DNA from 2 places in the Agarivorans gilvus genome. Region 2 is predicted to be linked to the other one. Evidence: predicted binding sites of a transcription regulator. Region 2 holds the regulator's gene; the other holds the start of a gene.
What was found. Region 2 encodes MetJ, which represses methionine synthesis genes. Its sites were predicted from a motif close to TAGACGTCTAGACGTCTA; they were not measured.
Positions count from the first base shown of each region.

Region 1: the regulator MetJ is predicted to act here: its motif matches at 11,090-11,107, upstream of metE (5-methyltetrahydropteroyltriglutamate--homocysteine S-methyltransferase).

Region 1 covers NZ_CP013021.1:3,713,333-3,728,446, reverse strand. The annotation lists gene AR383_RS17710 (methyl-accepting chemotaxis protein) at 1-97, shown strand, start outside; gene AR383_RS17705 (hypothetical protein) at 178-642, opposite strand; gene AR383_RS17700 (GNAT family N-acetyltransferase) at 745-1,251, opposite strand; gene AR383_RS17695 (carbon-nitrogen hydrolase family protein) at 1,294-2,073, opposite strand; gene AR383_RS17690 (putative quinol monooxygenase) at 2,100-2,396, opposite strand; gene AR383_RS17685 (fatty acid cis/trans isomerase) at 2,446-4,815, opposite strand; gene AR383_RS17680 (DUF2061 domain-containing protein) at 4,996-5,178, shown strand; gene AR383_RS17675 (DUF4250 domain-containing protein) at 5,195-5,389, shown strand; gene AR383_RS17670 (YciC family protein) at 5,438-6,118, opposite strand; gene AR383_RS17665 (HAD family hydrolase) at 6,156-6,872, opposite strand; gene AR383_RS17660 (DUF2375 family protein) at 7,027-7,263, shown strand; gene AR383_RS17655 (MATE family efflux transporter) at 7,265-8,722, opposite strand; gene metE (5-methyltetrahydropteroyltriglutamate--homocysteine S-methyltransferase) at 8,820-11,078, opposite strand; gene AR383_RS17645 (LysR substrate-binding domain-containing protein) at 11,331-12,242, shown strand; gene AR383_RS17640 (GGDEF domain-containing protein) at 12,344-13,354, shown strand; gene AR383_RS17635 (hypothetical protein) at 13,379-13,675, opposite strand; gene AR383_RS17630 (endonuclease/exonuclease/phosphatase family protein) at 13,939-14,898, shown strand; gene rarD (EamA family transporter RarD) at 14,879-15,114, opposite strand, start outside.
Region 2 covers NZ_CP013021.1:3,187,874-3,202,987, reverse strand. The annotation lists gene metL (bifunctional aspartate kinase/homoserine dehydrogenase II) at 1-1,854, opposite strand, end outside; gene metB (cystathionine gamma-synthase) at 1,884-3,041, opposite strand; gene metJ (met regulon transcriptional regulator MetJ) at 3,195-3,494, shown strand; gene AR383_RS15075 (hypothetical protein) at 3,666-4,112, shown strand; gene AR383_RS15070 (ABC transporter substrate-binding protein) at 5,077-6,033, shown strand; gene AR383_RS15065 (ABC transporter permease) at 6,049-6,951, shown strand; gene AR383_RS15060 (ABC transporter ATP-binding protein) at 6,948-7,751, shown strand; gene rpmE (50S ribosomal protein L31) at 7,881-8,096, opposite strand; gene priA (primosomal protein N') at 8,334-10,532, shown strand; gene argS (arginine--tRNA ligase) at 10,685-12,436, shown strand; gene AR383_RS15040 (SPOR domain-containing protein) at 12,439-12,993, shown strand; gene AR383_RS15035 (PilZ domain-containing protein) at 13,272-13,574, shown strand; gene AR383_RS15030 (AAA family ATPase) at 13,681-14,349, shown strand; gene AR383_RS15025 (hypothetical protein) at 14,336-14,665, shown strand; gene hslV (ATP-dependent protease subunit HslV) at 14,776-15,114, shown strand, end outside.

The DNA of each region.
Region 1 (15,114 bases), 530 kb from region 2:
TAATGAGGTATCACAACAATTAGAACTCAGCGCCAGCCAATTAAATGACTTAGCCTCTGGGTTACAAGCGATGGTTTCTCGTTTCAAAACTAACTAAGTCACAGTAAGCAAGTAGTCCAGTCAGTCAAGCGGACTGGATTACTTGCTCAATAGTGACGCTTCCGCATCCACTAAGGACTATTCAGACGCTGCCACAGAGCGAGTAATTCGCTTCAATTTAGCAAACCTTTTATAACCCAACAGCAAACAAGAACAGCTGAATAAGAAGGGAAGGAAAACGATGGCGGCAGTCAAATAACGAGGACGAGAATCTAATAAATTTATGTACAGCAAGCTGGCTGTAGCCACCACAAAAAAGCCGCTAAGCAAATACCAAAATGCCGCCACGGCCCGCATGCCTATAGTGTATTCAGGGTAATAGCGCACGCCCTTGGTTTGGTTAGTGTAAGCATAAGCAACAAAAACGCCGCTTTTAAGATCGGCCTCACCACTTAGCTCTAGAGAGTCACCTTGGCTAATTACCCACGGCTCCCCCACGACTAAACGAACTACTTTATTTTGCTTCTCGCTGTTTAGTTCAATAGTCACTTCGGTTCGAGAGATCGCTTGCAAGTGACTGACTACACCAGATATTTTTTCCATTAAATACTCTTAATTTTAACGATAGATACACCCAGATTATCGTGACGCTCGGCATTAATTAACCGTAGATTTTTGACTCAGCTTCGGCGGCTAAGCCTTCATCTACAGCAATTTATAAAAGTAAGCCGTGGCGTCTAGCTGGCCATTTGAGCTACGGGCAAACTGCGGAATTTGCCCCGCTTGTTGATAGCCAATAGCCTGATATAAGAATGAAGCAACATCTCCAACACGTGTATCTAGTACTAATAGGGACAAACCCATCTCGGCGGCGCAGCGCTCCATACTCGCCATAAGTAGTTTACTCAAGCCCTTGCCACGCTGGCGAGTGTTTACCATCAGCTTTTCTACTTCGCCGCGGTGGCTGGCATTGGCTTTGGTCGATAAAGACAACTGCACGCAACCCACCACTTGGTCTTGCTCAAGAGCAATAAACAACTTTCGGGTTCCGGCCTGAAGCTCGGCTTCGACACTTTGCCAATAAGCTGCCACCTCTTGCAGATTGGCTGGGCTTAAAAAACCTAAGGAAGCGCCGCTGTCAATGGCATCGGCCAACAGCGCATCTAGTTGCTGGGTCATGCTCGCAATGGACTGACATGGTTTAATTTCCATTGAGTTCTCCATTAACATAGGCTTATTTTGCAAGCTGGTGCTTTATGCCACAATGTCTTGGTTGATCCCAAGCAAGGCTTCCACTCGATTCTCAGGCTGCTCGCCAGTAAAGGTGACAAATAGTAGGCAAGGGCGGCTTGACTCAGAGCATCCGATTAACTCTCCAGCATGGTTCCAAATACTGTTATTGCCGCAGGTTGCCCAACCACCAGTCGTTGAAATGTGGTTACTTAGCAGTACGGAAAACTGCTGTTTGGCTGCTATTTCGGCCAATATCTTAGCATCATCGGCAAATCCAGCCTTAGATATTAAGGCACTCACTAAGTAGATATCGGCCCCCTTTTGACGAGCCCTAAGTGAGTGTTCAGAAGCGGCAAAGTCGGCGCAAATAGCCAGCGCAATGCGCCGTCCTTTTAAGCTAAACAAGTAATCTTGATGGCCCGGCGAACAATACTGTTGCTCACCCGGATGCAGATATTGTTTGGCATAGAACTCGACCCTGCCATCGGCAAAACAAATCACCGCACCAATCATCGGTTTAGCCCCAGCTTTGCTACGCAGCGGACAACCTACTATCAGCATGATCTTATGCTGTACCGCGGCGGCGGATAGCGCCGCAAAATTATCGGCCTGCGCAGCCACTGCCAATTGTTCTGCCATTTCCAGCTCATAACCGCTCAAAGAAAGCTCTGGAAAAACCACCAGATCGGCACCCTGTGATGCAGCTTGAGCAATGGCATTAAGGTGAATGGCTAAGTTTGCGCTCAGATCGCCTTTCACAACAGGGAGCTGAGCCAAGCTAATGGTGAGTGGCTTATTCAAGTATGTTCCTTATTTCGCAAAAGTCGCTAAGGCCAAAGGCTTAAGCGCCTATTCAACAATTTGATAATGGCGAGTGACATTTTGGCTAATTGCCCCCAAGGTGAAGCCTGCACTCGCTGCTGATGTTGCTCAAAAGCCGCCTTATCCACAAACTCTTCATACACATCGAAGCGCAGCGGATTACTAGGATTTGGCGTAACCAAAAAACACAAACAACCGGGCTCGGCGCGAGTTAACTGAGCATGACTTGGCAAAGCTGCTTTCACCCTTGGCAAGTCCTCTTCAGGCACTAGGATAAATCCCTTTAGGATCACTTTGCTCATGTCCACCCTAGGCGCTCAAGGGCGCCATATTATATTGATTAAGCTTAGCCTAGCGGTTTTCAAAACGGCTATAGTCAAGGATCCCTGAACTAATTGGCTCGGCTTGTAAATAGCGCTGATGTAAGCGGTCACTATACGGCCAGAAAGCCGCATTGGTGCGTCTAACCCCATAGTTTTGCATAAAGTCTCGGTAGTCACCTTCATTCTTCGCGTGTAGCAACTGTTGCTCCAACTGAGGCAAATCGGCTTGTTTGACTTGCCAGAATGCGCCGGGGTAAGCCCCCACTAAACCGGGCAGTAGCGATACATAGTCTTGATCCGGTAAACGGTTATTTTTCTCTAAAAACAAGCTCGATATATTGCTGTGAGCATTGTGTCGAAGCAAAGTGTAATAGCGCGATGTAGCCGTCTCTGGCTGGTCTACTTGTATGAAGGTCACCTGAGGTAATAATTTCACCGCCCCACCTTGCCAGGCCTCAATATGTTGAGCAAAACTCATTACTTCAGCGGGATCTTGCAGAGCATCTAATTCGTATTTGTGACTCAGTACCGGTGCCACTTTGTCATGCAGCATCGTATAAAACTGCGCTTTGGCTGGACGACCCGAGTCAAACTTAACCGCGCTTTTAAAGAAGGCTTCTTGCGGTTGTGACTCAACATATTCCACAATGTTTTTGTCTGCGCCCACGTACCAACTACGTAATTCATCGTAGCGTTCTTTTGCTGGTAAGAAGGCGGCAAAACTAAACTCACCCTCCATACGCAGAAAGTCCATATACATGCGGGTCACTAGTTGATGACCTAAGTTACCGTAGGGGTCAAAACCTGCCACCAACAAATAATGGATCCGCTCAAACAAGGGGTAATCAATAATCCAAGCGGTTTTAGGTTGGCGTCCCACCAAGCCTTTAACCACGCTGGCACTGTCAAAGTGACGGAAAATAGTTAAGGCAGCGTTATTATTTTCCCCATCACCGTCCCACAGCAAATCTAAATTAAGCTTGCCATCATCCTTATCTATCCAGTTTCTAACCAGATCAATCCTCGAGTAAAGGTATTTATGATAACGTTTCGAGTAATCTAACCAAGTACTGATGGGCAATACATTGCTTGCTTCAACCGAGGGCATTCTCATGTGTTCGCTTTGTTCGGCTAAAAACTGAGCTTGTATTTCATCATAGCCATTGTCGGGGTTGGTGAAAAATACCCAGAAATGATCTTGAATCACATTCAGCGCAACCTGCCCTCTACATACCGGGCCTTTCATAAAGCCCATAATAAAGGTTTCGGCATCATCCAATAAAAAACGGTAACGCCCGTTTAAAGGTAGCTCTTGGTAGGCAACAAAAGGGTTACCCGCCACCTTAGGCTCATAGCTAGGCAGACTGTCGACCTGAATGTCATCGGCTAAGAACCAGCGAGTCCAACGCTCTGCTCGTGCTTCGTCTAAGAGGTAAGGAATATGGGTTTTAACCACCACACTCTCGCGCTCTGGCGCTAAACGGTAATACACCCGCGCGACGCCTGGATCGTCGTAAGGCCTACGCGTGGCAATTTCATCAATTGGCTCTCCTGGAGGGGTACGCGAGCGAACCAACTTGAAAAAAGCAGGTCGAGTGTGGCTGTCTTCGGCAAAGTACAAGTGAGTAATATACAAATGCTCATAGATATAACGCGCCATCAATTGCTGCTTCAAGCTATCACCATTTAGGAAGGCTTCCCATTGCTCCACCTGAGCTTGCATTTGTTGGTGTAATTTCAAGCTATCAGCCATCGGCGCACCTTTGGCCAGCCAAGCGGTGAGCGTATCAAACTCTTCATCACTTAAGGGAGGCAAACCATAGGGCATGCCCCATTCTGGATGCGAAGCCTGTACTTTGGCATACCCTTCTATGCCCACACATTGCTGGGCTCGATCTAAAGAAAAGTCGTAAGCATTCGGGTCAAGAATCGCTTCACCGGTTTCACCATGAGTGCGTTTTTGTTGCAGGGCTTGGTACATTAGGCCGGCTTCTTGGTTGGCCTGTTCGGTTTGGATACGCTCATTCAACACCGGCTCAAAGCCCTTCTGCCGCCACATCTGGGTCGATTTTGCATCAGCATATAAACGGGTGGTGGGGTCGGCGGTCAAACGAGTAGCATTATAGACCCGCGCGGTGGTGACGCCTCGATCAATCCCCGCAGCCGAAGTTAACTTCAGTTGGCAAGGCGCGTCATAACAGGCATGACACATCACACAACGTTGATCGAGGATCGGTTTTACTTCATCGATAAATTCGGCAGCGGGAGGATAGTCTTCAGAATAGATACGGGTTTGCACACTGGCTTCACCAAAACGCTGGTCAAATTGATTGAGTAAAATGGTGGAACAGCCAGCCACAAACAGTAAAACCCAAAATACAGCAAAGCGTCTAAACATATCTCTTCCTTGAATATTTACAGCACAGGCTAGGCCGGCCTATTTCTGCGCAAGTATAACCGAACACTCACCAGCCAATCACCGTTAAACCAAAAATAAACGCTAAAAAACCACAAACAACTTGACACTCAAATGATAACAATTATCATTTGCATGTAGAGTTTAACCAGAGGAAAACTCATGATTAAAACCATCACATTTGCCAGTATGCATTTTAGCATTGCCTTTTTGGTGACTTGGATATTAACTGGCGACATTATGATTGGTGGCTTAGTCGCCATTGTTGAACCCACAATAAACAGCATTGCCTACTTCTTCCACGAAAAAGCCTGGTTGAAGTGGGGTTTGCACGCTACTCATTAATTTAAGGAGAGGGGAAATGCTAGACCAACAACGCGTTAATACCATGGACATTCATATGCTGGTAAGCATTGTTAACATGCAGATCCGTAATGATTTTTCCACGCTAACAGAGCTTTGCCAGTTTTACGAGTTAGACCAACAACAGCTGCTACAACGCATGGCCGCAGCGGGTTACCAACTACAAGACCAACAACAATTTACCGCAGCTTAAGTGCTTAAACAGCCGCTAAGCCACGGCCAAAGACTTGTTAGTTAAGCTTTAAACGCTTTGCTTATCAGAGTGAATGACGCTATATACGCGATAAGCAAATACCAAAAAATAAACCTCTAGCAATTGCCCCGCTACCCGATTAATAAATAGCCAAAACTCTGCCGCCTGATGAGCTAAGAGAAAACGATGAATGCCCCATACTGGCACCATGGTTAGCCCCGCCACCACAATCACCCCCGCCAAAAGCTGCCATTTTAAAGGCTCGGTTTGTCGCCAACTATTACTAATGGCCTGAATCGGCGGTGTTTTATTCATTACACAATCAATGTCTGCTACCAGCAAGCGGCTGGCAATCACCAGACCGGGGAAAATGAAAAAGCTTAAGCCCAGCATCACTAAGCAAAAACTCATGGCAATTAACAAAAATAAATTGGGCCAAATGCTTAAAGAAGCCTGAAAACATTGAGCAATAGACCAGCGTTGCTGCATAAACACCGCTCGCATATAGAGAATAATCGCTCCTTGATAAATCGGCTGCATCAGCAAGCCCAAGCCCACATATAACCAATAACTATAGGGGGACGATTGTTCAGGCTGCTGGAAATAACTGCTCTGAACTAAAGCAAAGGGAATGGCAAAAGGCACCACCATCGCCGCTAAGCTAAAAAAATGCCGGCGATAAAAATGCCAACTGTCGGCCAACCAATCCCACAGGCGACTAAAATCCATGACGGCCCTCTTGTGCTCTATCTATGTTCACCAGAACTTACCCCTTATCCAGTTCGATACAATGGATTAATTGCGTTAACGAAGAAATTTGCCAAGCCACGCCCTGATAAGGCTGAACCTGAGCAGCTAAACCATCACGCTTCAGCCAAATACTTTGCATACCGGCAGCAGCAGCGCCTTGCGCATCGTTAGCTAAATTGTCACCAATATAACAGCATTGACTGAGCGACACCTGCGCCCGTTGCGCTGCCTGCTGAAAGATGGCCGCCTTGGGTTTAGCCGCGCCGGCAGCTTCGGCAGTTAAAACAAATTCAAAATAGGGATTTAGCCCTGCCGCGGTCACCTTGCGTTGTTGCATATCTTCTGGGCCATTCGACACCAAGGCTAAGCGCCAGCCCTGTTGGCGCAATTGCGCTAAGCAAGCCAGGCTTTCGGCGTAGAGCTGAGTGGCTGCAATATATTGTTGCATGAAGTATTCAAAAGCTTGCTCGGCCTCTGCATCACTCAGCTGCGGCATTTGCAAAGCTTCTCTGGCTCTGGCTTGACGCATCTCAGAAGCGCTGATTTTTGCTTGTAAAAAGTCTGGGTAATACTTTTTCAAGGCTCTTTGCCAATGGGTTAAAGCGGCGGCTTCCTGTTGCGGTTGGTAGTGTTGAAATAAGGCCTTGGCAGCACTCGCCGTGGCTTGGCCGTCGTCAACCAAAGTATCATCAAGATCAAACATTAAGACACGTGCACTACAAACTTCAGTCATGCTAATTCCTGCTATTTTTTTGCCAGATTAGCGAGCCACTTAGAGAAGTCAACGCTTGTTTACAGAAAGCCTTTGGTAGTTCAGTGAAAAATGCGGTGATCGCTATAAGTCGTGCTAGCGTTTACTAAGGGTATGACTAACTAAAGAGACCGTTATGAAGGCCAAATCCCAAGCCGCTGATGATGTGACAGTGCTCTATTATTCGCTGGATAATCCCTTGCAGCTGCGCTCGATGCTGGTAAAAAAACAATTCAGAAACCAACATGGACGAGTGGTATTAAGCCCGCAACTAAAGCACGACAAAATTATCGTGGCCTTGATTGATGGCGAAGCAAAACTGCTTAATTTACTAGGCGAACGCTGCCAACTCACGCCGCTTTCTGCTGCCTAAATTACAGTTTGATGCTATCTCCATTGGTGCTTTCATCTATTTCAGCTTCGGCGCACATATAAGCCCGACTCGAACAAAAAGGCGTGAGTGGCATGTCTGGTGATAAAGCCACTTGCTCCTCCAAACTGCGTTGATGTTTCTCGGTCACCCTATTCACCGTATAAAAGGCCAATCTTAAAGCTAATAGCCCAAACAGCACCGTGCCCACCGCTTGTCCGGCCACCACCCCTAAGGGGCCAAACCATTGACCACCCAAATAAACAAAAGGAATAGTGCCCAAGGTCGCCTTACCAAAATTAATCAAGGTGGAGGTACTGGGATAGCCCAAATTATTGAAAGCTGCATTACCCACAAACATCGCACCATTAAAAATAAAGCTGAAACTAATCCATGTGCAGAAAAAGCTAATCAGGCTGGCAGCTTCTCCGGCCACGCCAAAGCCCAAAATCACTAGCCCTTGCGCCCAGTACAGCAGCAGGCTCACCAGCAGCACAAAGCCAGTATTAAAATACAGTGCTTTAATTAAAGCATCGCGTACTCTGGGGTAATCGTGGGCACCAAAGTTTTGCCCGATGATCGGGCCTATGGCACCAGAGAGAGAGAAAATCATAGCAAAGGCTACTGGCATCATACGACCAACTACAGCCCACCCCGCCACATAGGCATCGCCAAATACGGCAATGGCCGCGGTCACATAGGCGTTGCCTATCGGCGTGGCCACATTGGTCATCATCGCGGGCCCCGCTACCTTTAATATCACTCGGTTGTCAGCCAACCATAAACGCCAGTCAAAGGCCGTTAGCAAATGGTGTTTCGACGATACTCCGTATAAAGCGACACCCGCCACGACAAAACGCGCCAGCACCGAGGCAATCGCCGCCCCAGGCAGGCCAAGACCAAAAGCAAAAATAAACAGCGGGTCTAACAATGCATTTACCCCGCCACCAGCTAAAGTCGACCACATGGCGCGCTTAGCATCACCCACCGAGCGCAGCGCAGCCCCAGCGCTCATTGCCAAACCGAGCACAGGTAACGACGGCAGTAATATGCGTAAATAATTGACCGCCAAATCATGGGTGGTGCCCTTGGCACCAATCAAAGACAACAATTCGGGGGCAAACCACCAAGCCAAAGCGGCAATGCTAGCGCTAATCAATAAGCCAGTGGCCAGTACATGGGTAACTAAACGACGTGCCCGAGCGATGTCTCGTTGACCTATCGCTTTAGAGACTAAAGCAGTCATCGCTATGGCTAAGCCGATGGAAATAGAAGTAGTGAAAAAAGCGATAGTACCAGCATAGCCGACCGCTGCGGCCAACTCTGCTTCGCCTAATAAACTGATGAAAAATAGGTCGGCTAAATCCACCAGAAACAAGGCGGTGAGACCAATTGCATTGGTCGATGACATCAAAATGATGTGGCGAAAGATATTGCCACTAACAAACTTGGCCTTAGGCATAAGGGCTAACCAAACCGGAACTTAGCCTTAGTGTAAGTGTATTTACCAGCAAAGTCATGAAGCCGCTGACCCGTATAGACCAGCGGCTTTAAACCGCTTAAGCCAAACTCGTCCGCAATTGCTGACTCGCAAGTACCATGTTAGTTAATGCAGCTTCGGTTTGTTGCCAGTCACGGGTTTTTAAACCGCAATCGGGGTTCACCCACAACCGCGCTAAGGGAATCAGCTGCGCAGCCTTGGTGATCAAGGCTTTGATCTCATCCACACTCGGAATATTGGGTGAGTGAATATCATACACACCAGGGCCAATTTGATTCGGGTATTCAAACTCTTCAAAGGCTTGTAATAAGCTCATTGCCGAGCGTGAGGTTTCTATGGTGAGCACGTCGGCATCCAAAGCCGCCACCGCCGGTAAAATCTCATTAAACTCGCTATAACACATATGAGTGTGGATCTGGGTCGAGGGTTCGGCACTGGAGGCCGCCAACTTAAATGCAGCCACCGCCCAGTCTAAATAGGCCTGCCACTGACTACGTTTTAAGGGCATACCTTCTCGAATCGCCGGTTCGTCGATTTGAATAATTTGAATGCCTGCCTGCTGCAAGTCATTCACCTCATCACGCAAGGCTAAGGCGATTTGTTCAGCAATCTGCTGGCGGCTGATGTCCTCACGCGGGAAGCTCCAACTCAGTATGGTTACCGGCCCCGTCAACATGCCTTTAACCGGCTTAGTACTTAAAGACTGGGCATATTCAGCCCACTCAAGGGTTAGCGCTTGGTTGCGACTAATATCATCAACAATGATGGCGGGTTTAACGCAACGAGAACCGTAACTTTGTACCCAACCAAAGCGGCTAACGATGAAGCCATCAAGCTGTTCGGCAAAGTATTCCACCATGTCATTACGCTCGGCTTCGCCGTGTACCAAGACATCTAAACCCAAACGCTCCTGACACTCTATCGCCTGTTTAATATGCTCGGCTAAGGCTGCTTTATAATCGGCCTCACTCAAGAGCCCAGCCTTGTATTCTCGACGTTGACGACGAATCTCTTGGGTTTGCGGGAAAGAACCAATGGTAGTGGTAGGTAATAACGGCAATGCCAACTGTTGTTGCTGTATCGCTTGGCGCTCGGCAAAGCTAAGGCTGCGTTGACGCGGTATTGAAGCGGCTTGCGCCTGTTCTTCCTGAGTGAGCGGTCTAGCCACGCGGCTTAAGGCTGCGCTGTATTGGCGGGCGACCCGCAGCGCTTGTTTATCACCATTAATCGCCTCAGCCAACAGCTGTAATTCGGTGAGTTTTTGTTCGGCAAAGGCAAGTCGGTACTCTGCATCACCTAGGTTACTTTCGGCCGCTAAATCTAAAGGACAATGTAATAACGAACAGGAGCTAGCCAACCATAGACGCTCACCTAATTGCGCCTTTAATGCGCAATAAGCCTCGATAAGCGCAGGCAGATTCGCCCGCCAAACATTACGCCCGTTGATCACTCCCGCAGACAATACCCAGTGCTCAGGTAACCAACTCAGTACCGCATCTAATTGCTCCGGCGCGGCACTTAAGTCAAGGTGTAAACCATCCACCGCTAAGGCTTTAATCACCGAGGTATTATCTAGTACATCAGAGAAGTAACTGGTTAAAAGAATTTTGCAATCACTCAAAGGCTGCTTATAGGCTTCCAGCAAGGCGCCTTTCCAGGCGATATCAATTTCCAAACCAAGGATCGGCTCATCCACTTGAACCCACTCGATACCGCGTTCAGCCAAGGCCTGATAAATTTCTGCGTAAACCGGCAGTAACTGCTTAAGTAAAGACAAACGGTCAAAATCCTTGGCCGCGCCCAATTCGTTTTTACCCAAGTACAAATATGACACCGGCCCCAAAATTACCGGTTTAACCTTGTGCCCAAGTGCCAGCGCTTCATCGACTTCTTCTAACAACTGGCGCCATTGCAGGCTGAACTGCGTTTGTTCGGAAAACTCCGGCACAATGTAGTGGTAGTTGGTATTAAACCATTTGCTCATATCGGAAGCAGCATTGCAGCAACCACTGCCTTGCTGACCACGAGCGATGGCAAACATGCTATCTAAACTCAGCTCTGCCGATTGATGGCGCCGCGGCAGGTTGCCCAGCATCATTGAGGTAGTTAGTACTTGGTCGTACCAAGCAAAGTCGCCCACCGTGACCCAAGCCTGACCCGCTTTTTGCTGTAGTTGCCAATTTTCTTCACGTAACTGCTTGCCTAGTGCAAATAATTCCGCTTGGGAGAGCTCGCCTCGCCAATAGGCTTCCAAAGCAAATTTTAACTGGCGCTGCTTACCAATTCGTGGGTAACCCAATACATGTGTGGTCGTCATCTCTTATCCTTTAGCCGTCTAGATGTTTAAAAGGCCATATTGAGCAAGACATGCCGCAAACACAATTGATAAAAAAACAAGTGAACTTGAAATTGACTCAAGTGGCTGACCAAGCCGCCGTATTAATCGGCAGATAAATTATAAAAAAATGAAATATTTTCACTTTAAAACAAGTCGTCCAGCCATTCACTGTACAAGCGAGGAGGGGCCACTTAATCTGGGCAGTGACCGTTACCAAGAGAAGGAGAAGCAATGTTAGAACTAAAGCACCTGCGCTGTATTCAAGCCATTGCCACTAGTTCCTCCTTAAAAAGTGCCGCCGAAAAACTGTTTATTACCGACTCGGCGCTATCTCATCAACTCAAAGATTTAGAGCAACGCATCGGCGAGTCATTGGTGATCAGAAAACAACAACCGCCTCGTCTCACTGCGAGTGGTCAAACCCTACTACAACTCGCGCAACAGGTATTGCCGCTCATCAAACATACCGAGCAACAGTTAAACAGTCCGCAGCAACGACTTAACTTAGCCCTTGATTGCCATGCTTGTTTTCAGTGGCTAGTACCCAGCTTGCGCCAATTTCAGCAGCAATGGCCCAGTGTGAATAGTCATTTTTGCCATGACCGGGATTACCAAGGTCTGCCCTTGCTGTTGGCTGGCGAGGCGGACTTGCTACTGAGTTCAGAATTTATTCCGCAAGCCCAGCTTTGTTATCAAGCGCTATTTGAATATGAAATGGTATTAATTGCCTCACCGCAGCAACCATTTAGCCCCAACCAGCCAATCGTAGCCGCCGATCTGCAGCAACATACTCTCATTAGTTATCCGGTGGCCAAACAGCGGCTAGATGTTTATAACTACTTGCTCAAGCCGCAGGCGCTAGAGCCGGCACAATGGAAATACGCCGACAATCCAGCCACCTTGGTGCAAATGGTCGCCGCCAACATGGGCGTCGCCGCCATGCCTTATTGGGCCGTAGAAAACTACCTACAACAACAACTGATTCAACAACACTCCTTCGAGCCTGCCATTTGGCGACCCATGTATGCGGTATACCGTAACGATGCCGACAACCCACAACTATTAGAACGTTTTGTACAATTGATTAAGCAGTATGCCTTAAGCCACCTAGCAGGCTGTAGAAAACTCCCTAAAGAGCCGTAAACCAGCTAACTTAAAGTTGACTGAATAGCTAAAATCATCTTATTTTTAAATACATAGCAATCAGTTAATTGCATTTTAGTAACCCCACTAAGGTTGGCAATATGGTAGCGGGATGGTCTCCTGTCGAATACACAGAACGCAAGATGAGTCTGGTGATGCACCTAGCAGGCTTCATTCCTAGTGCGTACTTCACCATCTTTCATTTGCTGTTTGGCATAACCTGGTTTGGCTTGATTGTTTTACCCTGTACCTTGGCTGTTTTAATCTCATTATTTCTGCTGTTTAACCAACCCGAGTCTCAGCGCTATAAAACCGCCGACATGTGGTTTTTATTATTGGCTATTCCCCCGGTATTGGTGGCGCTTACCCAATCGCAAATGCATGGCCAATACTTTGTTCCGGCATTAATTTTGGCTTGTTTTATTCACCTGCCACTGTATGTCGCCGAGCGCTTAGTGTTTGCCGTAAGCCTTGCGGCAATCATCTTGGGTATGCAACACCTTGGTTTACATCAAGGTTTACGTTTTACTCTTGGCGTGATTGCCTCCCATATTTTTGCCTGGGGGCTAGCCAGAGTATTGGTAAAACAAAACATTGAATTAAAAGAGCTGGCCTTTATGGACTCGCTAACCCGCTGCTACAACCGGCGGGCCTTGTTTGACGAACTACAAAAGGCCCAGCAGCAATATAAACGCAGTAAAATTCACTGTAGCCTGATCATGTTGGATTTGGATCACTTCAAGCAAATCAACGATCAACATGGCCATCCACTTGGTGACCAAATTTTGCTGTGGTTTAGCGGCTTTCTGCAGCAGCATACCCGAGTTAACGATCGGGTATTTCGTTATGGCGGAGAAGAATTTATTATTTTACTACACGACGCAGAATTCGATATGGCCTATCAAACCAGCGAAAAACTGCTAGCGGAATTAATCAATCAACCCGCTCCCAAAGAATTAAAGGTGAGTTTTTCGGCGGGCATTGCCAGTTTTAATGGCAAAGAAAGTATCGATGACTGGCTAGAGCGTGCCGACCAAGCCTTGTATCAGGCTAAACAAGCTGGTCGCCAACAAACTTGGCCCAAGCAAATCACCACGCTCAAACAAAGCTAAGCAACAGCGCTAAACCAGTATAGCCTAGCTAACTGGCATACTGGCTTGTTCAGTTCGCCATAAGCGCTTACCACAGGCTAGGCAAGCGCATTCGCGACGATAGTCCATTACACTCTCCAAGCCATATTCCCAGGTTTGTTCGCTATGACAATATTTACAGTTAAGTGGCTGTTCGGCGGGCTGCGAGCTGGCTTGGCGATACTCATCTAAAGTGGGCAGTCGCAACCAAAGCTTCTCATGCCCTTCACGTCGATACAATACCAACAACATAACCACCAGAAACACTAGCAATAACGGCAACAACGGTAACAACGGTAACATTAGACTCACCTTGTTAAATCTGTTTGAAAACTCAATCCAGCTTCAATACAGAAGCTAAACTCTTGCTTAATTGAATAAACAAAGCAACAATAATGTCAAAAAACAGTACCTGTTTTAGCGGGTAAGCAAAGCGCTAAGCGTGACAAAAAGTTTACGATTAGTTTGGCTAAGATAATATGCTTATTTAAGTAAGCGACGTCCATCACCGTGGTTTCTGCTTACTCACCCTTGCAATAAATAAGTCCGCCAAGGATAGGCCGATTATGCGAAAACTGCTGCAGTTCAGCTCGATTCTAGTAACACTGTTTAGCCTGTTAATGGCTGGTCTAGTGGCTTCACTGGGCTACTTTCCTGATAACACCCTAGCTATTACCATCAGCTATTTACTGCTATTTTCCCCTCGTTGGTGGGCATTGCTGCTGCTAGCATTACCGCTGTTACTGTTTCCTTTGACCAAAAAATGGCAGTGGCTAGTTTGGGCGCTGTGTGCGCTGGTATTCGTTCGTTTTCAAGACATTCAACTAAACCTGCCGCAACAGCAAGGAGGCGAACTAAGAGTTATGACGCTAAATAGTGGTGGAGGTGCCAATATTGAGCAAATTCGCCGCTTAGTGGCGTTTCACCAGCCTGATATTATCTTTATGCAAGAAACCAAAGCCGAAATTATAAAACAAATTTTTGACTCCAGTTGGTATAGCCATTGCGATACCTTATGCACGGTAAGCAGAACACCGCTTGAACACATTGGTAGTTTATCCAGAACCGGTTTTGGCGGCAGGGGGAATTTTGCAGTGTTTTATCATAGCCAAATTCAAGGGAAGACCATCAGCTTAGCCAATGTTCATTTGCCAACGCCACGCTCTACTCTAGCGGCGTTAATCCATGGTTTGGTGGATGAACAAGAGTTTCAAGACCTGCACTTTACCCGTAATATGCAAACTTCTTTACTGGCCTCTTGGGCGAAACAGCAAGACTACTACATTGCCGCCGGCGACTTTAATATGAGCGTTCAAGAGAATATTTATCAACGCTATTTATCAACCGAGCGCAATGCTATCAATCAGGTAGGTAGCGGCATAAACTACACCAAATATACCTCTTGGCACGGCATACGCATTGACCATGTATTGAGTTCGGCCAATCTTAGCTTTAGCACCGCTCAGGTGGTTAATTCGGTAGGCGGCGATCACCGCCCACTACTCGTTAACTTACATATCCCCTAGCCTTTTGCCGAACGAAGCTGAGCACACCATCAAGCGCTAATACCGCTAAGGCCAGTACTATAAATGCATAGGTTGGCCATTGGCCTTCGGCTAAACGTTCTCCTAATAGCCAGCCTACGCCAAATACCAGCATCGGCTCTAGATAAACCAGCAAACCAAATAGGGTCATCGGTAGATAATTTGAGGCAAATAAAAACAATAACATCGGCACCGTAC
Region 2 (15,114 bases):
CGATATGGAGTGGATTTGGTCTCCAGAATCAAGTAAATCTTGAATGCTCTTTTGCACCGGTAAGCCGGCACCTACCGTTGCATTGCTTAGCCACAGTGAAGAATGGTCACTAAAGGCTTGTTGCAGCGCCGCATAATTAGCCTGAGCACTGGCTCCAGCATGCTTATTCGCAGTGATTAAATGAAAGCCATGACGGGCAAACTCAGCATAATAGGCGCTCAATGATTCACTAGCGGTGATATCCAAAATGGCCAGCTCATCGTAAGGATGGTGTTTCAGCTTATCCATTACCTCAGGCCAAATAAGCGGGGTATCTCCCTGTTCACTCCACTGTTCAACACTCACCCCAGAAAAATCAATATGACCAGCTTGGCTAGAAAACACGCCTGCCAAATGAAGTTCCAATTGATGTTGCTGCTCTAACTTTGCTTGCTGCTGACTAAACAACTGCAACCATTGGCTGCCAATGTTACCTTTACCAAAGACCACCAGCCCTAAGCGACGCTTCTGCTTAAATAGTTGCTGATGTAGCGCAATCAGTAGCGGGTCTAAGGTGACCCTTCTCACTACCGCACAAAGACTGAGCTTATCTTCACTAGAGTGAATAAACTCTAATGCCTGCTCAGCCAATTGTTGGAAGAATAAATAACATTGGCGTGGTTGTTCAGATACTCCAGCCCCCACCAAGGCCAACAGGCTATAGCCTTGTTTTTTGGCGACTTCCGTCACCGCAAACTCGGCTGCAAATTGATCGATGATAGTTAAGGCTTCTGCTACTCGCTCTGGTGTATACGCCATGCGTAAAGAAGCGCTTTCTGCATGTTTGTGGCGAGTAATCGGTGCCATTTGATGCTCACCAAGACGCGCCAACAAGGCATTGGCATTATTGAGGAAATCTTGCTGAAAACTCAGCTCCAACAATACGATGTCATCCACAGAGCTAACGATTTTGGCGCCATTACTCTTAGCCGCCTTACGATGAATTACGGTTTGGCCTGATGCTGGCGCATAACTGCAACGTAAACTGACTTTTTGTCGCGAACGCGCTAAGGGCTCTAAGGTACGAGCGTGTAATACTGAGCTGCCGATACGTGACAGTTCGTAAGCCTCGCTTAAAGCGAGGTTTTCGAGTAAGAATGCCTCTTTCACCAAGCGCGGGTCGGCACTATAAATGCCTGCTACATCGCTCCATATGGTGGTAGACACGGCATCCGCTAAGGCCGCCAATTCTGTGGCCGAATAATCACTGCCATTGCGTCCTAGAGTCACGGTGCGTTGCTGACTATCGCTACAAATAAACCCGGTAACCACTATACGGCAAGCGGCTTTTTCCGCTAAACATTTGGCCAGCAGGGGAGCACTTTGCTCAGCATCCACTTGCGGTTGGGTTGCGTATTCAGCTTTGAAGAACTGTCGCGAATCCAACCAATCTGCTTGGCAATCGCGTTCACAAAGTAAGGCCGCTAATAAGCGAGCTGACCAGCGCTCACCAAAAGAAAGCACTTCATTACCGTTAAATACATCCAACTCGCCTTCTAAAACAGCGGCGATTTGGCGATGCTCATTATCCAGTTCGCTTAATATAAGCTGAGCCGGAGCCTCGCTAAGCAAATCAGTCACCAGCTTGCTTTGAAAATCGATCAGCGCCGCTAAGGCTTCAGCCGCCGCATTATCGGCTTGCTTCGCCAGCTCAATAATATTCAATAAACGATTAGTGGTTTTGCCGGCAGCAGAAACCACGATGAGATCTTGTTTCTGGCTATGTTCCTGAACAATTGCCGCCACGCGTTTAAAACAATCGGCATCGGCCAAGCTACTGCCACCAAATTTATGTACATGCCTAGTTACCGACATGGTTAACCTCTCTATCTATGCTGGCTAGACTACAAGTGAGCAAAGGCCTGCTGTAAATCATTGACTAAATCTTGGGCGTCTTCTAAGCCCACAGACACCCGTAATAAGTGCTGAGAAATCCCCGCTTCCGCCAAGGCCTCAGCCGACATCGCTGCATGGGTCATAGTGGCAGGGTGAGCAATCAAGGTCTCAACACCACCTAAAGACTCCGCCAAAGAAAACAGCTTTAACTGTTTAAGGAAAGCCGCCATTTTGCTTTCATCTACGTTCAGCTCGAAACTAAACATAGCACCAAAGCCCGCTTGTTGGGCTTTAGCTAAAGCATGACCGGGGTGCTCTGCCAAGCCAGGGTAGTAAATTGCGCTAACTAAAGGCTGCTGTTGCAAACAAGCAACTAGGGCTTGGGCATTTTGTTGGTGCACGTTCATGCGTGCTTTAAGAGTGCGCAGGCCACGCAAGGTAAGATAAGAGTCGAAGGCTGAACCGGTTAAGCCCAAACAGTTCGCCCACCACGCTAAGTGTTCAGCCAATTCGGCATCTGCAGCCACCACCATGCCCGCTACTACGTCAGAATGGCCATTGATATATTTGGTCGCCGAATGCACCACTATATCGGCTCCCAGCAAAATCGGATTTTGTAAGGCAGGAGATAAAAAGGTATTGTCTACCACCAACAAAGCGCCAACCGCATGGGCTTGAGCCGCGATAGCTTGAATATCAACAATTCTTAACAAAGGATTACTGGGCGTTTCTAACCACACTAATTTAGGTTTCTTGGCTAACAACGCGCTTAAAGCTTGCTGATCATTTTGGTCGACAAAGGCCACTTCAAAGGCATTTTTCTTGGCTAAGCTATCGAACAAGCGATAGCTACCACCGTAGCAATCATGAGGCGCCACCAACAAATCTCCAGGCTCAAGCAACGCGGTAAGCAAATTCACCGCCGACATACCGGTATTGGTTATCACCGCCCCTGCACCATGTTCCAGATCAGCAATCGCTTGGGCTAACAATTGACGAGTAGGGTTACCTGAGCGGCTATAGTCAAACTGTCGCTTCTGGTTAAAGTCAGCAAAACTATAATTACTCGACAAATAAATAGGTGGCACTATCGCCCCATGTTGGCTGTCACTTTCTATACCACTGCGCACCGCAATGGTTGCTGCCTGAAGATCTTTTAAAGACATGGCTGATTTACTCCCTCAAAATATCCTGCCACTTTACCACTAGCAAAAAGGACGTCAACACTTCTAGACGTCTAAATGTCTTTGCTGTTGGATTGCTAAGTGACATTTCCCCCGTTACAATAGGGTTTCTTTAGTTTGGTGTGTATTGCAAATATGTCGACAGATTGGAACGGTGAGTGGATCAGCCCCTATGCTGAACACGGAAAAAAAAGCGAACAAGTAAAAAAAATCACAGTATCAATTCCTTTAAAGGTATTAAAGATACTCACAGATGAGCGTACCCGCAGACAAATTAATAACTTGCGCCATGCCACCAACAGTGAGTTACTCTGCGAGGCCTTCTTGCACGCTTATACTGGTCAACCCCTCCCTGACGATAGCGACCTAGAAAAAGACAAACCCGATCCGGCCTTAGAAAAAGCCGCCCTAGCCGAGCAAGATAAAGAAGAATAAGATACTCGGAAGCCGCTCATTTAGCGGCTTTTTTCTAAGTGAACCTAAACGCATTGAATTTAGATGAATAGCTAGTTAATAAAGTCTAGCTAACTTCATTATTTAATAAGGAGTATTTGATTTCAGCTGCCTATATTGATAAAAATATAAGTTTACACATCGGAGTCAAACGTGAACCTTCAAACAATAACAGCTGCTCAAAGAAAACAATTAGAAACTAAGTGTGCTAACAGATTAAACTGGACTGATGGTGGACACTGGATAGGCAGAGGAAAAGCGCCTAATTGCTTTGTTCGACAGAAATCTACCAGCACTAAATCACATACTTATAAATTCCCAACAGATGAAAGCGCCACTCGCTGGAACATGGAATGGGAAAAAACCATTCGCCAAGCTGGCCACTTTGGTACTGCTTTATTAACCGTTGGAGTAACAGTAGCTACAAGTGGTTTTGGAGGAATGGCGATTGGAACATTGGCAGCCATTGCAAAGGACGAATTACAAGCTCAAATACCTTACCCAAGAATGGCAAGAGGCTGGACTTATGAGCTTATCTTCACCCATGAATTCTCTTATTCCCCCACCCGTATATGGCGAGAATACTTACTCAAACCATAACGACAATAACCAAAGACTTTAAGGGCAACGTAATTAATACCTCTAAACATTCTAGTCAACATGCACTAAAGGATCTTCCTGATGGGCTAGGACGAATGTTGGCAACCGCACCATCTACAAAAACCAGTTCGAATTACTAGTTTACTTTCACTCGCCTATGCTTGATTACATCATAGGCGACTGAAAAAACAATTAGGCAATGTGCAAGTACTAGATCCGAAGTACTATCAATAAAATACCAAGACAGTCCGCTACACAACGCCGCTACAACAATTAACCAAAAAACTCTGCGCTTTAACAACACCAAACTCTCCGTGTGCTTACCAAGTATGATTTATGGTTCGACTTTAACATTGTGCTTTTGAGCACTCCACAATTATTGACCATATTATTCATAAAAATCTAAGCTAAAGACAGTCATATTTCGCCTTCGGTGACATCATTAAGCTTCACCGACCATAGCTTAGCAAAAAGGTGGCAGTAACTATGCGGTAAGAATAAAGAAAGAAAAACAATACGGTAATTTTGACTTCTTCGTTCGATATACTTATCTAACATTTTCCACGACCTACAAAAAGACAAACCCGATCCCGCTTTAGAAAAAGCCACCCTAGCCGAACAAGATAACGACGATTAACCGCCCTTAAGCTCGGCTATTCCTTTCGCTTAAGCGGGCTAGCTAAGTCGACTAGCTGATGCCTCGGCGGGTAAATTTGTTACTCGCTGAGCAAGTGACTTAAGCTGCTTTCTGTCCAACATCACCACCGCCTTTAGCGCCACTGGCTATTTCCCACAGACGCGCCGCTGTTCTTAAGTCATAATGCAGCAAGGCTTAGAGTTTGCTCGCAAAAACCAAGAATAAAACTCTCGCTTTCTGATACTAGCCGTTTTCAGCGTCTAACCAGTGAAGTAAACTATGCCGCAACGCAAACACCATAGAAAAAGATAATAAAGGGACCTATTTATGAAACTACATGCTGTGTTAAAAACCATGCTATTAAGCGCAAGTTTGGCGGTCAGTTCACTGCATGCCGAACCTGTTTACGTGGTATCCACCGCCATTGTTGAACACCCAGCCTTAGATGCCGTACGTGATGGCATTAAAACTTACTTAGAAGAGCACGGCTACGCAGGTGATAAAATGAGATTCACCTACGAAAGCGCTCAAGGTCAGCCCGCTATCGCGGCCCAAATTGCTCGTAAGTTAGTGGGCGAACAACCCGATGTGATTGTGGCCATTGCCACACCTTCAGCCCAAGCAGCCGTTAGCGCTAGCCAAGATATCCCAGTGGTGTTTTCGGTGGTTACCGACCCTGTTGGCGCTAAAGTAGTACCCAGCTTAAACCAGCCTGGCAGTAACGTGACAGGCTTGAGTGACATGGTGAATGTGAAACAACACCTCGCATTAATGAAAGAATTTCTCCCCGAGCTAAAACGCATTGGCATTCCGTTTAATCCCGGCGAAGCTAACTCCGTTGCCATTGTTGAAGCAATGAAAGCCGCGGCCGCAGAGATGGGCATTGAGGTGATAGAGTCTGCTGCCCCTAAATCATCCGATGTAATGATTGCCGCCAAGCAACTCGTAGGCAAAGCGGAAGCGATTTACTGTTCAACCGACAACACCATTATTAGTGCTTTTGAATCGGTAGTAAAAGTGGGTATTGATGCTCAAATCCCGGTGTTTGCCGCCGATACCGCCTCGGTTGAACGTGGCGCAGTAGCCGCCGTGGGTTACGATTACGCCGACTTAGGTCATCAAACTGGTGAATTGGTATTGCGCGTATTACAGGGCGAAAAACCGGGTGATATCGACGTAAAAATGGCCGAAGGTACCAACTTATTCATTAACTCTAAAATGGCCCAGCGCATGGGTGTGACCATTCCGCAAAGTGTGCAACAGCGCGCCAATAAAATTTACTAATCATAAGGCGAGTTCATGTCTACTTTTGCTTTTTTGGGCACCTTAGAAATCGGCTTTATCTATGGCTTGGTGGCCATTGGGGTTTATCTTACCTTTCGCGTATTAGATTTTCCCGACCTGACCGTAGATGGTAGTTTTACTTTGGGAGCTGCCGTTACAGCCACCCTAATCGTGCTAGGTTTTAACGCCTATTTAGCCACCCTCGCAGGCGCATTGGCGGCCGCCTGCGCCGGTTTAGTCACCGCTTGGTTAAACCTGCGCTTTAATATTCTGCATTTGCTGGCCAGTATTTTAACCATGACGGCCTTGTATACCATTAACCTAAGGGTAATGGGCAAACCCAATGTCGCATTGATTATGGAACCCACAGTACTTACACCATTTGAAAGCTTAGGCATTCCTAATATGTACCTAAAAGTACTGTTTGTAGCGGCCTGCTCTATCATTGTTGGTTTAATTGTGGCGTGGTTCCTCAATACTCAATACGGTTTAGCCATGCGCGCGGTGGGCGCCAATACCCGTATGGCTCAGGCCAACGGTATCGTAGTAAAAGAAAAAGTCTATGTAGGTTTGGCCCTGTCAAATGGCTTAGTCGGTTTAGCTGGCGCACTGTTTGCGCAAACCAACGGCTTTGCCGACTCCACCATGGGCATAGGTACCATTGTGGTGGGTTTGGCGGCAGTGATTATTGGTCAGTCGATGTTCTCTAGCCGCTCGATGGTAGTGATTGTTTTAAGCTGCATTATTGGCTCGCTGCTGTACCGCGTAGCGGTATCACTAGCCTTAAATGCCGACTTCCTCGGTTTTACCGCTTCTGACTTAAATTTAATCACAGCGGTATTGGTAGGGCTGGCCTTAATCTTCCCGCAACTGCGCAATGAATGGAAAGCTAAACGCGCCAAGGGGGCTCAACAATGATCCGCTGCGAAAATCTACATGTCACCTTTAATCAAGGCCTACCCACTGAAAAGTTAGCCCTGCGTGGCGTTGATCTGAGTATCGAACAAGGACAATTTGTTACGGTGATTGGCTCTAATGGTGCGGGGAAATCCACCCTGCTAAACGCGATCGCCGGTGACATTCCCTCTACTGCCGGGAAAATTTTCTTCGATACCCGTGATGTCACCCGCTTGCCAGCAACTGCGCGCACCAAAGACATCGCCCGAGTATTTCAAGACCCCTTAGCCGGCACCTGCGGCAGTTTAACCGTTGAAGAAAACATGGCTTTGGCCTATGGCCGAGGCAGCCGCGGCAAACTTAGTTCGGCCTTAAACGAGAAGCTTCGCCAACTATTTCGTGAGCAGCTCAGCCGACTCAACCTTGGTTTAGAAAACCGCTTAGATGCCGAGATGGGTTTACTGTCGGGTGGTCAGCGTCAATCGGTAAGCTTATTAATGTCGGCGCTGCAACCCAGTAGCATCTTGCTATTAGATGAGCATACCGCCGCACTTGATCCGAAAACCGCCGCCTTAATCATGGATATCTCCTCACAAATCATTAGTGAAAAACAACTCACTGTGATGATGGTGACCCACTCGATGCGCCAAGCGCTCGACTACGGAGATCGCACCATCATGCTTCACGAGGGTAAGATAGTCTTTGATTTAAGTGGCGAAACTCGCGCCCAATGCGAGGTAAAAGATCTACTCGATCTATTTGCTAAGGCACGTAACGATCAAAGCGAACTGGACGACGACAAACTGCTATTAGATAGCTAAGCCCCAAAACGAAAATGGATGAGTTTAAGCTCATCCATTAAAAACACTGGGCTTGGCTTAAACGCCAGCCATAAAAAAAGCGCCCTTAGGCGCTTTTTTTTGCTGTATAACAACTCAAATAAGACTGGCTTATTTTTTGCCGCCCAATACAGCGAATTTTTTGTTGAAACGATCAACACGACCACCAGTATCAACGTTACGTTGCTTACCAGTGTAGAACGGGTGACATTTGTCACATACGTCTAGGAACATAGTACCAGTGCGAGTAGATTTAGTTTCGATTACGTTACCGCAAGAACAAGTAGCAGTAAGTACTTCGTAAGTTGGGTGGATATCAGTTTTCATGGATTACCTCAATACATGGGCCGTATCGCCATCTGGTCGCCACAATTGACACCAAACACCATACGAAAACAACTCTATCAGAGCCTATAAATTTTTAGGTGGCGGATCATATAAGAAGCCATCGAGCTTAGCAAGCTTGATTGACAATTAAGCAGCAAAAATCACTAAGTAGTTCATTTGCGCCGCAAGCTAGTCTGCCAGTAGAATGAGACAGGTTTTATAAGAGTTTATCAATTCGTGTCTATAGTTCGCGTCGCTTTAGCAATTCCCCTACGTCGCCTTTTTGATTACAGCGTCCCCCAAGGCGCTACTCTGCCTGTGATAGGTAGCCGAGTGAAGGTGCCTTTTGCTAAGGGAGAAAAAGTGGGTCTGGTAGTGGAACATCCCAGCAGCAGCGATGTTGCCGAAGATAAACTCAAACCCTTTAGTGAAAGCTTAGATCAAACGCCACTGCTGCCCGACAGCTTGTTCAATTTGCTGAACTGGGCCAGTAGCTATTACCACCACAGCTTGGGAGATGTGATCAGCCAAGCCTTGCCGGCGCTATTACGCAAAGGAGAGCCAGCTCGCCCCAAAGCCATTGAAGCTTGGCGTATAAGCGAAACGGCCATGCCGATTAATCTCGATGATTATAAACGCGCCCCCAAACAAGGCGTAGTCTTAGCCAGCTTGCAGCAGCATAGCCCCCTCACCGAGCAACAATGCAAACAACAAGACTTATCGCGCAGCGCCATTAAAACACTGCACGACAAAGGCATCATTGAAAAAATCACCATTCATCCACAGGCACAACTATGGGCCAGTGAAGACACCAACAAACAAGCGCCATTGCAATTAAATGCCGAGCAAGCCATCGCAGTAGCGGCGATTAACCAACACCTTGGTCAGTTTCAGGCCTTTCTTATTGAAGGTATTACCGGCTCGGGAAAAACCGAAGTCTACCTCAACGTGATAGCCGAAGCGCTAGCCCGAGGCACCCAAGCACTGGTATTAGTACCCGAAATTGGGCTGACGCCACAAACCCTAGCGCGTTTTAGTGAACGCTTTAAGGTGCCCGTTTTTGCCATTCATTCAGGACTAAATGACAACGAACGCTTGAGTGCCTGGTTAAAGGCTAAGCGCGGTGAAGCCGGTATTATTATCGGCACTCGCTCGGCGGTGTTTACCCCGCTAGCTAAGCCGGGGGTAATTATCATCGATGAAGAACACGACAGCTCGTTTAAGCAACAAGATAGCTTTCGCTATCATGCTCGCGACTTAGCTATTGTGCGTGGCCGCATGGAAAAAATACCGGTGGTAATGGGCTCGGCAACCCCCTCCTTGGAAAGCCTACAAAATGCCCTAAGCGGGCGTTACGCTCACCTTAGCTTGAAGCAACGCGCAGGTAATGCGCTACAAGCCGAGCAACAACTCTTGGACATACGCCAACAGCCACTTAACTCCGGCCTATCTCCGGCACTGATTAAAGCAATGCGTCAGGAGCTAAAAGCCGGACGCCAAGTGATGCTGTTTTTGAACCGACGCGGTTACGCGCCCGCCTTGTTATGTCATGAATGTGGTCATGTTTGTGAATGCGAGCGCTGTGAAGCCTACTTCACCTATCACCAGCAGCCGCGCCATCTCGCTTGCCACCATTGCGGCAGCCAAAAAGCGGTGCCCCAGCAATGTAGCCAATGTGGCTCCACTAACCTGGTAACCACCGGTTTAGGCACCGAACAACTCGAAGAGGCCTTGCTGAGTATTTTCCCCGACTACCAAGTCGCTCGCATCGACCGCGATAGCACTAGACGCAAAGGCAGTTTAGAGCAGCTACTGGATGATATTCACCAACATCGCTACCAAATCTTGCTTGGCACCCAAATGCTCGCCAAGGGCCATCACTTTCCTAATGTCACCTTGGTAGCACTGCTGGACATCGACCATGCGCTATTTTGCTCAGATTTTCGCGCCCCCGAACGCTTAGCTCAGCTTTATGTGCAAGTGGCCGGACGCGCAGGGCGCGCCAACTTACTCGGCAAGGTGATCTTGCAATCTCATCACCCCGAACATGAGTTATTACAGGACTTAATTAACAATGGTTATCAGCATTTCGCTCGCTTTGCTCTGAACGAGCGCAGGGACACCGAACTCCCACCGTTTAGTTTTCAGGCGCTATTTCGCTTTGAAAGTGTCGATGGCAACGCGGTACAAGAGCTTAGCCAGCAAGTCTATCAACTGGCTCAGCCGCTACAACAAGCAGGCACTTGGGTGTTTCCACCCAGCCCAGCGCCGCAGGCTCGCAGAGCAGGGAAATTCCGCATGCAATTGCTGATTCAAGCCGAGCAGCGCGCGCCGCTGCATCAGCTCGTGCATCAACTACTGCCCCAATTAGAAGCACAAAAGCTCAGTCGCAAGGTACGCTGGTCCTTAGATATCGATCCCTACGATATGCAATAAGCGAACAAGGCTTACCAAACAAGGACTGGCCGATCGCCAGCAAATCGTTCCAAGGACAGAAATAGGCCCGATAAGAGATAGTTTTCGTCAACGATTGTCGGTAAAATGCCCGCTTTGTACAGTTTATTTACGCGAGATTGGTGTCAACCTAAATGAAAGAGCTTATTCAACAACTTCTGGAACAAACGGTCATAGCCCTGAAACAACAACAGTTGCTACCTGAAGAATTCGAACCCCGAATTCAGGTCGACCGAACCAAAGACAAAGCTCATGGTGACTTAGCCACCAACCTAGCCCTAATGGCGGCCAAGCCAGCAGGCAAAAACCCGCGTGAATTAGCCCAGCTTATCGTGGACAACCTGCCTCAATCCGACTTGGTTGAAAAAACCAACATCGCCGGACCGGGCTTTATCAACTTTTACTTAAATAACGATTGGTTAGCGAGTCAAATTGAAGCCATGGCTAACTCAGCTAACGCCAACGTTAAGCCAGTAGAGCAAAGCCAAACCATCGTTGTGGACTATTCTGCCCCCAACGTCGCAAAAGAAATGCATGTTGGCCACCTGCGCTCCACCATCATTGGTGACGCGGTAGTTCGCACCTTAGAATTTCTAGGCCACAAGGTGATCCGCGCCAACCACATCGGTGACTGGGGAACCCAGTTCGGTATGTTGATTGCCAACTTAGAAGAAATAGAACAACGCGGTACCGATGCAGGTAGCATCGAGTTAGCCGACTTAGAAGCGTTTTACCGTGAGTCAAAGGTACGCTACGACAGCGACGAAGCCTTTGCCGAGCGAGCCCGCAACTATGTTGTGAAACTGCAAAGTGGCGACGAATACTGCAACACCATGTGGCGCAAACTGGTCGACATTACTCTTAACCACAACCAAGCAGTTTACGATCGCCTGAACGTGTCGCTTAGCAAAGATGATGTGATGGGCGAAAGCATGTACAACCCCATGCTTAACAACATTGTTAGCGATCTTAAACAACAAGGCCTCGCGGTAGAAGACAACGGCGCCACCGTGGTCTTTTTAGATGAATACAAAAACAAAGATGGCGACCCTATGGGCGTGATCATTCAGAAAAAAGACGGTGGCTTCCTCTACACCACCACCGACATTGCCTGTGCTAAATACCGCTACCAAGAGCTAGGCGCTGACCGAGTATTGTATTTCATCGACTCTCGCCAGCATCAGCACTTAATGCAAGCGTGGAGCATCGTTCGTAAAGCCGGTTACGTGCCTGAAGAAGTCCCACTAGAGCACCACGCCTTTGGCATGATGCTAGGTAAAGATGGCCGTCCGTTTAAAACCCGTAGTGGCGGCACCGTTAAATTAGTTGATTTGTTAGAAGAAGCCGAGCAGCGCGCCCAAACCATCGTGGCAGAAAAGTCTCGTGACCTTGATGCCGAACAACAAGCTCAAGCCGCCAAAGTGATTGCGATGGGCGCGGTAAAATATGCCGATTTATCGAAAAACCGCACCACCGATTACATCTTTGATTGGGAAAACATGCTGGCCTTCAACGGTAATACCGCACCTTACTTGCAGTATGCCTATACCCGCATCCAATCGATTATTCGCCGCTCTGAGCTCGATATTAGCGCGCTTAACCAAGCTATCAACTTAGAACAGGATGCAGAAATCGCCTTGGCGCAAAAACTGATCCAATTTAGCGATGCGGTACATAATGTAGCCAACAAGGGTATGCCACACATGATGTGTAACTACCTCTATGAATTGGCTGGAGCCTTCATGACCTTTTACGAAGCCTGCCCAATCCTTAAAGATGTTAATGAGCAGCAGAAGTGCAGCCGCTTGCGCCTAGCCGACCTAACAGCGAAGGTACTAAACCAAGGCTTATCATTACTAGGAATTGAGACCCTGGAACGGATGTAAGCATGGCCAAGGACTATGTAGGGCGCAGTAAGCCCAAAAAGCGCACGGCGAAATCTAGCCGTGCGGCGAATCAGCCTAAACGCTTTCCTATTCCGCTAGCACTGGCTGTGCTAGCGGCAATTATTGGATTTGCTGTATTGCTATTTAATATTAAAGGCACAGCCCCTACACCAGCGCCCAGCTTAAGTGAATTAACTCCAGCGCCTAGTCCGGCTAAACCCAAAGCCCAATTACCAGAACCGCCCAAAGAGCGTAGCTACGTAAAAGAGCTTGAACAGAAACAGGTTGAGGTAGAAATTACCGAGCAACAGAAACCGAGCAAGCCCTACCAGATGCAATGCGCGTCCTTCCGCAGTCGAGACCGCGCCGAAGAAAGCAAAGCTCTGATCGCCTTTGCCGGTTTAGAAAGCCAAATTAAGCGTACCGAAGGCAGCAATGGAGCATGGTATCGTGTAGTACTTGGCCCCTACCCAAGCAAACGAGACGCCGAGCGAGATCGCCACATCTTACAGCGTGCTAAAATCAACGGCTGCCAAATTTGGCACTGGAGTTTCTAAAAAAATGGGCCTACTAGGCCCTTTTTTGTACTCGCTATCCCACGGGTCTGCTACGGATTAGCGATAATGCCAAGTAAGCCTCTAAACCAAGTACTTAAGCACTTGGTTTCTTAGTGAATTAGAGGCCAAATGCAATGCTAAACAACTAAAAATATTAGTTATTTGAACTGCTTCTCAACTATGTTATAAAAATGTAGCTAAGCTAATACGTTATAACTACTTAAAATGTGGGCTTTTTATAAGCTTCGCCCGCGATGCTAATTAGGGAACGCGACGAAATGGAAAACACCGAACTAGAGCAACTTGACCGCCGTCGCTCTATGCGACTCGATCTTGAAAATGAGCCAGTTCAAATTAACTGGAAAGACAGCAACGGCGAGCAACAATCGATTGAAGCTATCTGCATCGACATCTCTCGTAGAGGTATGTTAATCACCCATAGTGACGACTTACCTATCGGCACCAAACTCATCGTAAAGTTCACTTCTGAGCAAGCCAGTAATACCGAACTCAAAGCCAAAGTGGCGCGCTGTCATCGAAAGAACTTTTCCAGCTACCATATGTTTTTGTTATTACAATAGAAAAGCTATCAACTTAAGCAAAATTGACCAACTGTCTTATACTTATCTTAACTTGTCACCGTCTATGCTAATAAGGCATAACAAGTCATGATAACAAGGAGCAGCCATGTTAATACTGGTGGGTGGAGAGAAAGGAGGCAGCGGCAAAAGCTGCTTGGCACAAAATATCGCGGTGCATCTTAAAACAAGCCTCGATGCCAATATTCTAATGGTTGATTGCGACCCGCAGCGTACCACATCCGACTGGATACAAGCCCGCAACGAAGATGAGTCCTTACCCGGCATTTCTTGTATTCAACTGTACGGCAAAATTCGCAAAGATCTACTTAGCCTAGAAAGTGGCTACGACTTTGTTATCGTTGATTGTGGTGGCCAAGATAACCTAGCCATGCGTGCCGCTATGTCGGTAGCCAAGTATGTACTTATTCCACTGCGCCCCAAGCGCCGTGACTTAAAAACCCTGCCGCACATGGAAGACATGCTCAGTACCTGTAAAATGGTCAACCCTAAAATGGTTGCCAGTTTTGTCATAACCCAATGTCCTTCATTGCCCAGCCAAGTGACACGTATTCTCGAAGCCAAAGAAGTGTGTCGCTCCTTTGGCCTCCACGTACTCGACTCGGTGACCTTTTCAAGGAACATTTATGATGACAGCGAGGAAAGCGGCCGCTCGGTAATAGAGATAGATCAAGAGGGCAAGGCCGCCGCAGAAATCGCCGCCATCGTTAATGAACTTTTCGCCATAGAACAAGAAGACTCTCATGAGTTTATCTGATTTAAAAAAACAGGCGAACAAGCCCAACCAGCGAAAAAAGTTGAGTGTAGACCAGTTTATAGAAGATGCTGACAACTACGCTCAAGGGCGTCCTAGTTTAAGCCTACTGGCGAAACAAGATGAGAAAGGCAAACCCATTGCCAACTTTCGCCACTGTACCTTCACCTTTGATAACAGCGCAGTTAATAACTTACAGCGAGCCGCTTTACAGCACCAGATAGCCAAATCTAAACTACTTCGAGTATTAATAAAGCAATTTTCCTCACTGAGCATTCAGCAACAGCAAGATCTATTAAAGCGATATCAAGACGGCTAATTTCGGCGAGTTTTTTGAGCCACACCTTGAAATCCCTATCACTATCCCCCACTTCTCAGATATAGCCCAAGCTAACGTAGTAAGTTAGCTCAACAAACTGAGGAAATAACGTGACTACTATCGTTTCCGTACGCCGCAATGGCAAAGTCATTATTGCTGGCGATGGCCAAGTCTCTCTTGGCAACACCGTAATGAAGGGCAACGCGAAAAAGGTGCGTCGTTTATATCACGGTAAGGTTCTGGCCGGCTTTGCCGGCGGCACAGCCGATGCTTTCACCCTATTCGAACGTTTTGAGGCCAAATTGGAAATGCACCAAGGCCACTTAACTAAAGCTGCAGTTGAGTTGGCCAAAGACTGGCGCACCGACCGCATGCTAAGAAAATTAGAAGCCTTACTGGCGGTAGCCGACGCCGAAGCGTCCTTGATCATCACCGGCAATGGTGACGTA